Regions from separate parts of the Cytobacillus sp. Hm23 genome, predicted to be linked through region 3. Evidence: riboswitches for the same ligand, from Rfam matches in the RefSeq annotation. Region 3 holds a riboswitch; each other region holds the start of a gene.

Region 1 (3,219 bases), on a different contig from region 3:
TTACCTTACTTACAATGAAGTAAGGTGTCACCTCCTGAATAAAAATATAAATATCTAGAAATTAGTTCCTGTTTCTGTGCTTTTTTGTCCTGTATTTTGAACATGCATATATGCTAATGCAATTATTATATATGATAGTCTAAATTACGACAAGAAACACAACATATAAAACACATCTTTTAAAGAAAAAACTAGCAAATTGTAAGATAAAAACCTTCCATTAAATCTTTTACTACGGATGTTTTCGCAAAGATAGTTGTTTTTTCGTACGAATAAATTTAAACATCATTTCTTCAGAACAATGATGCCTAACATATAAAAACACTTTTTTATTGGTACTAATTTGTTATCAATAACAGTAAAGTTTACAAAGCCTTTATAAAAGGTTTACATTTGAGTAAAACCATCTTTCTCTTCTAGTATAGGAACTATAACAACAAAGTTTATGAAAATAGCCTTTACTATCTATACGAACATATACGTGAAAGGTTTCAACAAATTTAATATACTTATGATAATATTTTTACATCTCTTTTTAATTGCAGTAGTTTTAGATGGTAACTAAACAAAAATTCGTAGGCTTCTAGTAATTTTTTTGCTTCAAATACGCTTCTTCCCCACACAGTAATACCATGATTTCTTATGAGTACAGCACCTTTGTCAGATGTAACGTAAGTACTAAATGAATCTGCTAACAACTGGATATATGCATAATTTCTTATAATCGGTATTGTAATTTCTGCATCTTCTTCCCATTCATCGAATGCTTTGATCATTTCTTGCCCATGAAAACTCACTTGTCCTTGATCTCCATATAGTTCTGATATAACATTATTATCTACCGTATGGATGTGTATACAACAGACTGCATTTGATTGTTTATACACTGTGAGATGAAGTGGAGTTTCTGCCGAAGGATGTAATTTGGTACTACTCGTAGGGTGTCCTTGTTCATCTACTAATAAAAAATCATCCTTTGTACGCTGCCGTTTGTCCTTTCCACTTACCGAAATGAGAAATGTTAACGGTGAATCACTTGCTTTGATTGAGAGATTGCCACTCGTTGCATAAAACCAATCTCTCGAACCTAATTCATCCTTTAAGCTAGCTAATTCATCCCATTTTTCTTGAAAAACGGTCATTTTATCACCTCGAAATATTTATCATTTAAATTATGACTTCTTTTTCTCATTCATATCATTCGTGTTATTTATTGTAAAATCCTGCTCATAGCATCGTTTAATACTTTAACAATTAGTGACAATTAAATGTTCAATTTTAAATATAATTCAATTTATTAAAACTACACTTAAGTTTCATATATATTTTAAACATTTGAAAAAGTTATTGACAAAGAAAATCACGTATTGTTATGATACTTTTCATACAAACAAATTTATGGATCGTAATCACACACGTAAATTTTATAAGTTAGTCTCTTATCAAGAGTTGGCTGAGGGATTTGGCCCTATGAAGCCCAGCAACCGACCGTAATACCATCATGAGGATGGGGCGTGTAAGCTAACGCCAGAACTTCTAAGTTCTTCAAAGGCACGGTGCTAATTCCAACAGAAAGCAAGACTTTCTGAAAGATAAGGGGTAGAAGTTCGTTCTTCAAGCCTCTTTCGTTTAATAAGAAAGAGGCTTTTTCTAGTTAACATTTACAAAATAACGCTTTTTTGGAGGTATTTATGAGTTCAAATCAAAGTACTTATCAACCGCTAACGGAAACAAGTGCAATTTCTTTAGCCCAAAGGTTAACACTTTTTCAAGAGCAATCATTGTTAACATGTAAAGAAATTGGAGATGGAAACTTAAACCTTGTCTTTCGAATAGTCGATGAGCGTAACAACAAAGGAATCATAATAAAGCAGGCATTACCCTATGCAAAAGTTATTGGTGAAAGCTGGCCGCTTACACTAAAGCGCGCAACAATTGAAAGCCATGCGCTACTTACCTTTGCAAGCTATTGTCCTGAGCATATTCCAAAGGTTTACTATACCGATGACAAGTTGGCAGTTACTGTGATGGAAGATTTATCTCATCTAGACATCGTGAGAAAAGGGGTCATCAATAAAAAATTATATCCATCTCTCTCAACCCATATCGGTACTTTTTTAGCAACAACATTATTTTTTACTTCTGATTATGCTTTAGGACCGGAAAAGAAAAAGCAACTACAGAAACAGTTTGTCAATCCCGAGCTGTGCAGAATAACAGAGGATCTCATCTTTACCGACCCTTTCTTTAATCATGACACAAACAACTATGAAAAAGAATTACAAGAAAATATTCAAACTATTTGGAATGACTCTTTCTTAAAGCTTGAAGTCGCAAAATTAAAAAAAATATTTTTAACGCAAGGTGATGGTATTATTCATGGAGATTTGCACACTGGAAGTATCATTGCTAATGAAGAAGAGACGAAGATTATTGATACTGAATTTGCCTTCTGTGGACCTATGGGGTTTGATATTGGCTTATTTTTCGCAAACCTTATTTTACAAATTTTATCTCGAAAAGATAATGAAAGAAGCTACTTATACAATTGTATTGAAGGTACATGGGACACTTTCACCACTACCTTTGTTAAACTATGGAAAAATCATAGCATTGAGTCCTTCGCGGAGGTTGAAGGTTTCGTTGAGCACATTTTAACACAAGCATATGCAGACGCAATTGGCTTTGCTGGATGTGAAATTATCCGCCGTACGATTGGCTTAGCACATGTGGAGGATTTAGATCGCATTACTCCTCATGAGAGAAAGATTCAAGTTAAGTCGACTGCTCTACAAGTCGGTAGAACACTTATTGTAAATCGCCACAGTCTTACACATGCTTCAGAAATTCAAGATGTTATTCAACATACTGAAAGGAGATTTGTAAGATGAAGCAAGTCTCAAATCTTCCTTTATCGGTAGAATGGAAAGACCATTTCATCAGAATATTAGACCAACAAAAGCTCCCACTTGATACAGTTTTTATAAATTTAACTACACTAGAAGACGTTTATCATGCTATTGCTTCGCTAAAAGTTAGAGGTGCACCTGCAATTGGCATCGTGGCAGCTTTTGGATTAGTGCTAGCTGCTAAAAGCTATCATGTACATAGCCTAGTAGATTTCAGAACTAGGCTTGGGAAAGATCGTGACTATTTAGTAAGTTCAAGACCAACAGCTGTTAATCTAAGTTGGGCTTTAGACCGACTCATTTATTCCAT
Region 2 (3,219 bases), on a different contig from region 3:
GATATATTTACTCAAGAATACACAACCCTACTGTAACTGTTTTGGAGGAAAGAGTAGCATTGTTAGAAGGTGGAATTGGTGGGTTAGCATTATCAAGTGGAATGGCTGCTATAACGACTGCGATTCTTAATCTAGCAGGAGCAAATGATGAAATTGTTGCAGCATCTACTTTATATGGTGGAACGTATAATCTATTAGCTAATACTTTGCCGAAATATGGTATCACAACTCACTTCGTTGACCCTTCCAAACCTAAAAATTTTGCAAAGGCCATTTCTTCTAAAACAAAAGCGATATTTGCTGAAACAATTGGTAATCCAAGCTTACACGTATTAGATATTGAGAAGATTGCTTCAATAGCTCACGAAGCTGGAATTCCGCTAATCATTGATAATACATTTGCTACTCCTTATCTATGTAGACCGATTGACTATGGTGCTGATATTGTCATTCATTCTGCTACAAAGTGGCTTTTAGGAAATGGAACGACTTTAGGGGGAATAATCGTTGATGGAGGCAAATTCAATTGGAATTCTGAGAAGTTCCCAGACTTTATAACCCCTGACCCTAGCTACAATAATCTTATATACGCAGAAGCACTTGGAGAAAGTGCATATATCGTCAAAGCTAGGGTGCAATTATTAAGAGATTTAGGTGCTTCATTAAGTCCATTTAATGCTTATCAATTTAACCTTGGCCTAGAAACATTACATGTACGGATGAAAGAACATATTAATAATGCCAGGAAAGTCGTTGAATATTTAGCGAAACACCCTGCTGTAGAGTGGGTTTTGTATCCTGACCATAAAGATCATCCTGCAAAAGAACTTGCTAAAAAATATTTACCAAAAGGTAGTGGGTCCATCGTTGTGTTCGGCATTAAAGGAGGGAGAGAAGCAGGCGCTAAAGTAATTAATCATGTGAAGCTATGGTCGCATGTAGCAAACGTAGGTGACGCTAAAAGCTTGATTATCCATCCAGCAAGTACAACACATCAACAATTAAGTACCGAGGGCTTAAAATCTTCAGGTGTAACAGAAGATTTGATAAGATTGTCAGTTGGAATTGAGAATATTGACGACCTATTAGAAGACTTAGAGCAAGCAATAGAGACAGCGACAGGACTAACTCAAAATAAATAATTAGGGTGAATTGATATGTGTTTTGGATGTAAATTCCATAAAGATATTCATTGACACATATAAATGAGCGTGATAGAATCACAACTATACTTTTTAAAAGAGATTAATTTTGAAATGTAATTTTAAAAATGAATAAGTAAAACATTGATATATACTCTTATCAAGAGAGGTGGAGGGATGTGCCCTATGAAGCCCGGCAACCATCAACGGTGAAGTTGAAATGGTGCCAATTCACACGAAGCGTATGCTTTGATAGATGAGAGAAAGGAATATAATTAAGCCTTTCTGCTCATATGTGCGGAAAGGCTTTTTAATTTTGTTGTTGAGCTATTCTATTAGGTTGATTACGCATTAAATGTTGCTGTTCGTACAAAAATATAAACATGTACTCATTTGGTATTCGTAATATCTTATCTTTTACACATGCTGTTTTCATAATGATTGTTGTAGTTCGTATGAAGAAGTAAACAAATATACAACTATAGTTCATGCCATCTAATCTTTTGAAAATAAACAACAACTATAGTTGCTAAATTGTTAACGATAGAAATAAATTTTACGAAAAGAGCCTTTGATAAAACAATGATAATGGATAAAACGACTATCTAGCTGCTAGAAGAGCTAAATTTGGCAGATCGTTTAGGTTGCAACATAAAACATACTAATCATATACGGATAATATGATTAAGGAAGTAGGTGAGCCTTTTGATAAAACTATCTGGGGTAAAAAAAATATATCAATCTCAAGAAGGAGAAGTAGTTGCTGTAGATAATGTCAATGTGAATATTGCTAAGGGTGAAATATTTGGCATTATTGGTTACAGTGGTGCAGGGAAAAGTACACTCATTCGTTTGTTAAACCAGCTTGAAGCAGCAACAGAAGGAACGATTACGATCAATAATTATAATATGAACTCTATTAAAGGCGATGAATTACGTAAATCACGACAAGAAATTAGTATGATCTTTCAGCATTTTAATTTGCTTTGGTCAAGAACTGTACGGGAGAATATATCATTTCCATTAGAAATTGCTGGCATTCGTAAAAAAGAACGCTTGAAGAGGGTGGATGAGCTAATCAAGCTCGTAGGGTTGGAGGGAAGAGAAAATGCGTATCCTTCACAACTAAGTGGTGGCCAAAAGCAGCGTGTTGGAATAGCTCGCGCTTTAGCAAATCGCCCGAAGGTATTGTTATGTGATGAAGCAACTTCAGCACTTGATCCACAAACAACAGACTCAATTCTTGAACTGCTTGTGGATATTAATAAAAAGCTAGGTCTCACAATTGTGTTAATCACTCATGAAATGCATGTGATTCGTAAAATCTGTCATCGTGTAGCTGTAATGGAAAATGGCAGCATTGTTGAACAAGGTGAAGTTTTATCGGTGTTTCAGCAACCGAAAGCTTCAATAACTAAGAAGTTTGTTAAGCAAATTACAGAACCAGAAGAAGCGACAGAAACAATTGAGCATATTTTAGAAAGCTACCCTGAAGGCAAAGTTATTAAGCTGTTGTTTGTTGGGGATGATGCTGAACAACCTTTAATAGCAGAATTAATCCGTCAGTTTAAAATTGGCATCAATATTATACAAGGAAAGATCTCGCATACACAGCACGGTGCATACGGCACATTGTTTATTCATATGACAGGAACCGCTGAAGAGATAAACCGCTCGATCACATATATAAAGGAAAAACATGTGGCAGTGGAGGTGATACAGCATGGTTAGTCAATTATTTGTAAATGTTAATTGGGAAAAAATGTGGGAAGCAACATTTGAAACGCTATATATGACTGTAACATCGGTGATTGCAACATTTGTTTTTGGTGTTATATTAGGGCTCTTACTTTTTTTAACATCGAAGGACAACCTATTGGAACATAAGCTGATTAATACAATCATCAGCAGTTTTGTAAACATTTTTCGTTCAATACCATTCATAATTTTAATCATTTTATTAATTCCATTAACAAAATTCATGCTTGGGACAATTAGAGGAGCAAATGCCGCTTTACCTGCTCTTGTAATTGGAGCAGCACCTTTCTATGCAAGAATGGTAGAAATTGCATTGCGA
Region 3 (3,219 bases):
GACTTGCAATGCTAGGAAAAATGATATTATCGATTGCCTGTATAGGGTAAGCAGCTCGAGTGTTTTCTGTAAGAGAAGAATTGTCATAATCAGGATTTCTTGAGCAATCATCAACGATGACATTTTCTAGTACTGAACCGAATCGAATAGCATCGTAAATTTGTGGTTCTTTCTCTCGGGATAAGTTTATACACTTGGCGTAACAGCCACCCTCTATATTAAACACTCCATTTGCTGACCATCCATGTTCATCGTCCCCTATTAACCGTCTGTTCGCATCGGCTGAAAGGGTTGTTTTACCCGTTCCTGACAACCCGAAGAATAAAGCGACATCTCCTTCTTGACCAATATTGGCTGAACAATGCATGGATAAAATCTCTTTTTCAGGGAGAACATAGTTCATAACAGAAAATATGGATTTTTTCATCTCGCCTGCATACTCTGTTCCACCTATGAGCACTGTGCGTTTTTCAAATGAAATAATAATAAATGTTTCCGATCTCGTTCCATCAATTGCAGGATCTGCTTTGAAATTTGGTGCAGAAATGACAGTGAAGTCAGCGATATGCGATTGTAATTCCTCCTCAGTAGGACGAATAAATAGCTGATGTGCAAATAAATTGTGCCATGCATATTCATTAATCACTTGAATAGGAAGTTGATATTTTTTATCAGCACCTGCGAACCCATTAAATACATAAATTTCATCTTTGTTAGCTAAATAATCGAGTACTTTATTATATAGATTGTCAAAAGATTCCTGTGAAATAGGCTGATTTACTGTTCCCCAATCTATTTTACCTTTTGTAGATGGTTCATCTACAATATATTTATCTTTAGGTGATCGTCCAGTATATTTTCCTGTTGTAGATAGTATGGCACCTGAAGAAGTTAAAGTGCCTTCTTTTCTATTTAACACACTTTCAACGAGAGTAGGGACGGATAAATTGTGTAATGTATTTTTACGAGCTAGTAAACTTGATAATTCGCATGATACACTAACAGAATTCATGATCAAAACCTTCCTTTACGTTTTAATAATGTCGTTAACAATTCATAACTTAAAAATAGTATAACACATTAACTCAAATAGTCTATACTATTTATAATTATTTTATACTGGATTCAACATAATCGTACCATTCTTTGTAAAAGATACATAACGAAAATTTAATGAACAATTCAGCTCTTAACTATGTTGACATGTAACTGTTTACTACGTTAATATATTGTGTTGAACGGATACTCTCTTATCCCGAGCTGGTGGAGGGACAGGCCCTATGAAGCCCAGCAACCATCACTATATTTTTCAGATTATGAGAAAATAATCTGCTTTGTTCTTAATGTGATAAGGTGCTAACCTGGTGCAAGGCACTTGTCTTGAACGATAAGAGTGAAAGGCGTGAATCGAGTATGTCAAACCTTTCCTCATGATTTGTAGGAGAGGTTTTATTTATTTCCAGTAAAAAGTTTGAAATTTTGGAAAGTAATATGGGAATGAGTTCCGTTTCAAAATATAACTATATGAAGTGGTTGCTTCATAAAGGAGGATAAAGCTATGACAAAAAAACGTCACTTATTTACTTCTGAATCTGTAACTGAAGGTCACCCTGATAAAATTTGTGACCAAATATCAGATTCCATTCTTGATGCTATCTTAACAAATGATCCTAACGCTCGTGTTGCATGCGAAACGACCGTGACAACAGGGATGGCCTTGGTTGCTGGGGAAATTACTACATCGACGTATGTTGATATTCCTAAGATCGTACGTGAAACTGTACGGAGCATTGGCTACACACGTGCAAAATATGGTTTTGATTCAGAAACCTGTGCGGTATTAACATCTATTGATGAGCAGTCTCCTGACATTGCAATGGGTGTTGATCAAGCACTTGAAGCTCGTGAAGGGTCAATGACAGATGAAGAGATAGATGCGATAGGAGCTGGTGACCAGGGCTTAATGTTCGGATATGCTTGTAATGAAACAAAAGAATTAATGCCGTTACCAATCTCATTAGCTCATAAATTAGCACAACGCTTAACAAAGGTAAGAAAAGAAGAAATTCTTCCATACTTACGACCTGATGGTAAGACCCAAGTAACTGTTGAGTATGATGAAAATGATAAACCTGTTCGCATAGATACGATTGTAATTTCTACTCAACATCACCCTGAGATCACATTAGAACAAATTCAACGAAATATTAAGGAGCATGTTATAAACCATGTTGTTCCTAAAGAATTGATTGATGCTGATACAAAATACTTTATAAATCCTACAGGTCGATTTGTAATAGGTGGCCCACAAGGAGACGCTGGATTAACAGGGCGCAAAATAATTGTTGATACGTATGGAGGATATGCCCGTCACGGTGGGGGAGCATTCTCTGGTAAGGATCCTACAAAAGTTGATCGATCAGCTGCATATGCTGCACGTTATGTTGCCAAGAATTTGGTGGCAGCTGGCTTAGCTGATAAGTTGGAAGTTCAGTTAGCGTATGCAATCGGCGTTGCACAGCCTGTATCCATTTCAGTTAATACATTCGAAACAGGTAAGGTTGCTGATGAAGTGTTAGTTGACCTCATTCGTAATAATTTTGATTTACGTCCAGCAGGGATTATAAATATGCTTGACTTACGACGTCCAATTTATAAGCAAACAGCAGCATATGGTCATTTTGGACGCACTGATGTTGATCTTACGTGGGAACGTACTGATAAAGCAGAAGTGTTAAAAGAACAAGCATTATCTCGAAGTAATTAATAAAGGTTGTTTTTGCATTGATTGTTGCTTTTCATATTAAGGAATCATTATTGCTGTTCTATTTTAATGATAATAGCTACAAAATATACGAAAATTACCTTAATAAATAACTAGGGCATATCCCACATACAACATATTCTGTATGTGAGATATGCCCTTACTATGAATGACAATATTTTTTATAGGTAATAACTAAGATGGACTCTTAACTTCTGCCACATTAGGAAATATCGTTTTAACACTATCAGCAAAAGGACAGTAGTATACGAATATCTCATAGCCATTAATATCTATTATTCGTTTGCCAAAAGGAAACAAAGACAAGTTCTGAATTTCAAGTTCTAGGTTAGGAAAATTTTCGTTAATGAATTTTAGTACCTCATGTTCACGGTAGTCCACAAGTAACCCTCCTGATTTTTCAGAATTTTACAAACTATTTCTCTACTCTAATA

What was found. A riboswitch is a leader RNA that binds a small molecule or an ion and turns the genes downstream of it on or off. The one in region 3 is predicted to bind S-adenosylmethionine.
Region 1: another riboswitch for S-adenosylmethionine. It lies ahead of mtnK (S-methyl-5-thioribose kinase); the one in region 3 lies ahead of metK (methionine adenosyltransferase).
Region 2: another riboswitch for S-adenosylmethionine. It lies ahead of ACSVDA_RS02725 (methionine ABC transporter ATP-binding protein); the one in region 3 lies ahead of metK (methionine adenosyltransferase).

The regions. Positions count from the first base shown of each region.
Region 1 covers NZ_JBPXRQ010000004.1:115,477-118,695, forward strand. Annotated here, with positions in the region: gene ACSVDA_RS04095 (methylthioribulose 1-phosphate dehydratase) at 510-1,142, opposite strand; SAM riboswitch class I at 1,437-1,599, shown strand; gene mtnK (S-methyl-5-thioribose kinase) at 1,692-2,891, shown strand; gene mtnA (S-methyl-5-thioribose-1-phosphate isomerase) at 2,888-3,219, shown strand, end outside.
Region 2 covers NZ_JBPXRQ010000003.1:34,809-38,027, reverse strand. Annotated here, with positions in the region: gene ACSVDA_RS02730 (O-acetylhomoserine aminocarboxypropyltransferase/cysteine synthase family protein) at 1-1,142, shown strand, start outside; SAM riboswitch class I at 1,297-1,405, shown strand; gene ACSVDA_RS02725 (methionine ABC transporter ATP-binding protein) at 1,848-2,873, shown strand; gene ACSVDA_RS02720 (methionine ABC transporter permease) at 2,866-3,219, shown strand, end outside.
Region 3 covers NZ_JBPXRQ010000010.1:123,052-126,270, reverse strand. Annotated here, with positions in the region: gene pckA (phosphoenolpyruvate carboxykinase (ATP)) at 1-1,012, opposite strand, end outside; SAM riboswitch class I at 1,248-1,394, shown strand; gene metK (methionine adenosyltransferase) at 1,559-2,767, shown strand; gene ACSVDA_RS08560 (hypothetical protein) at 2,960-3,166, opposite strand.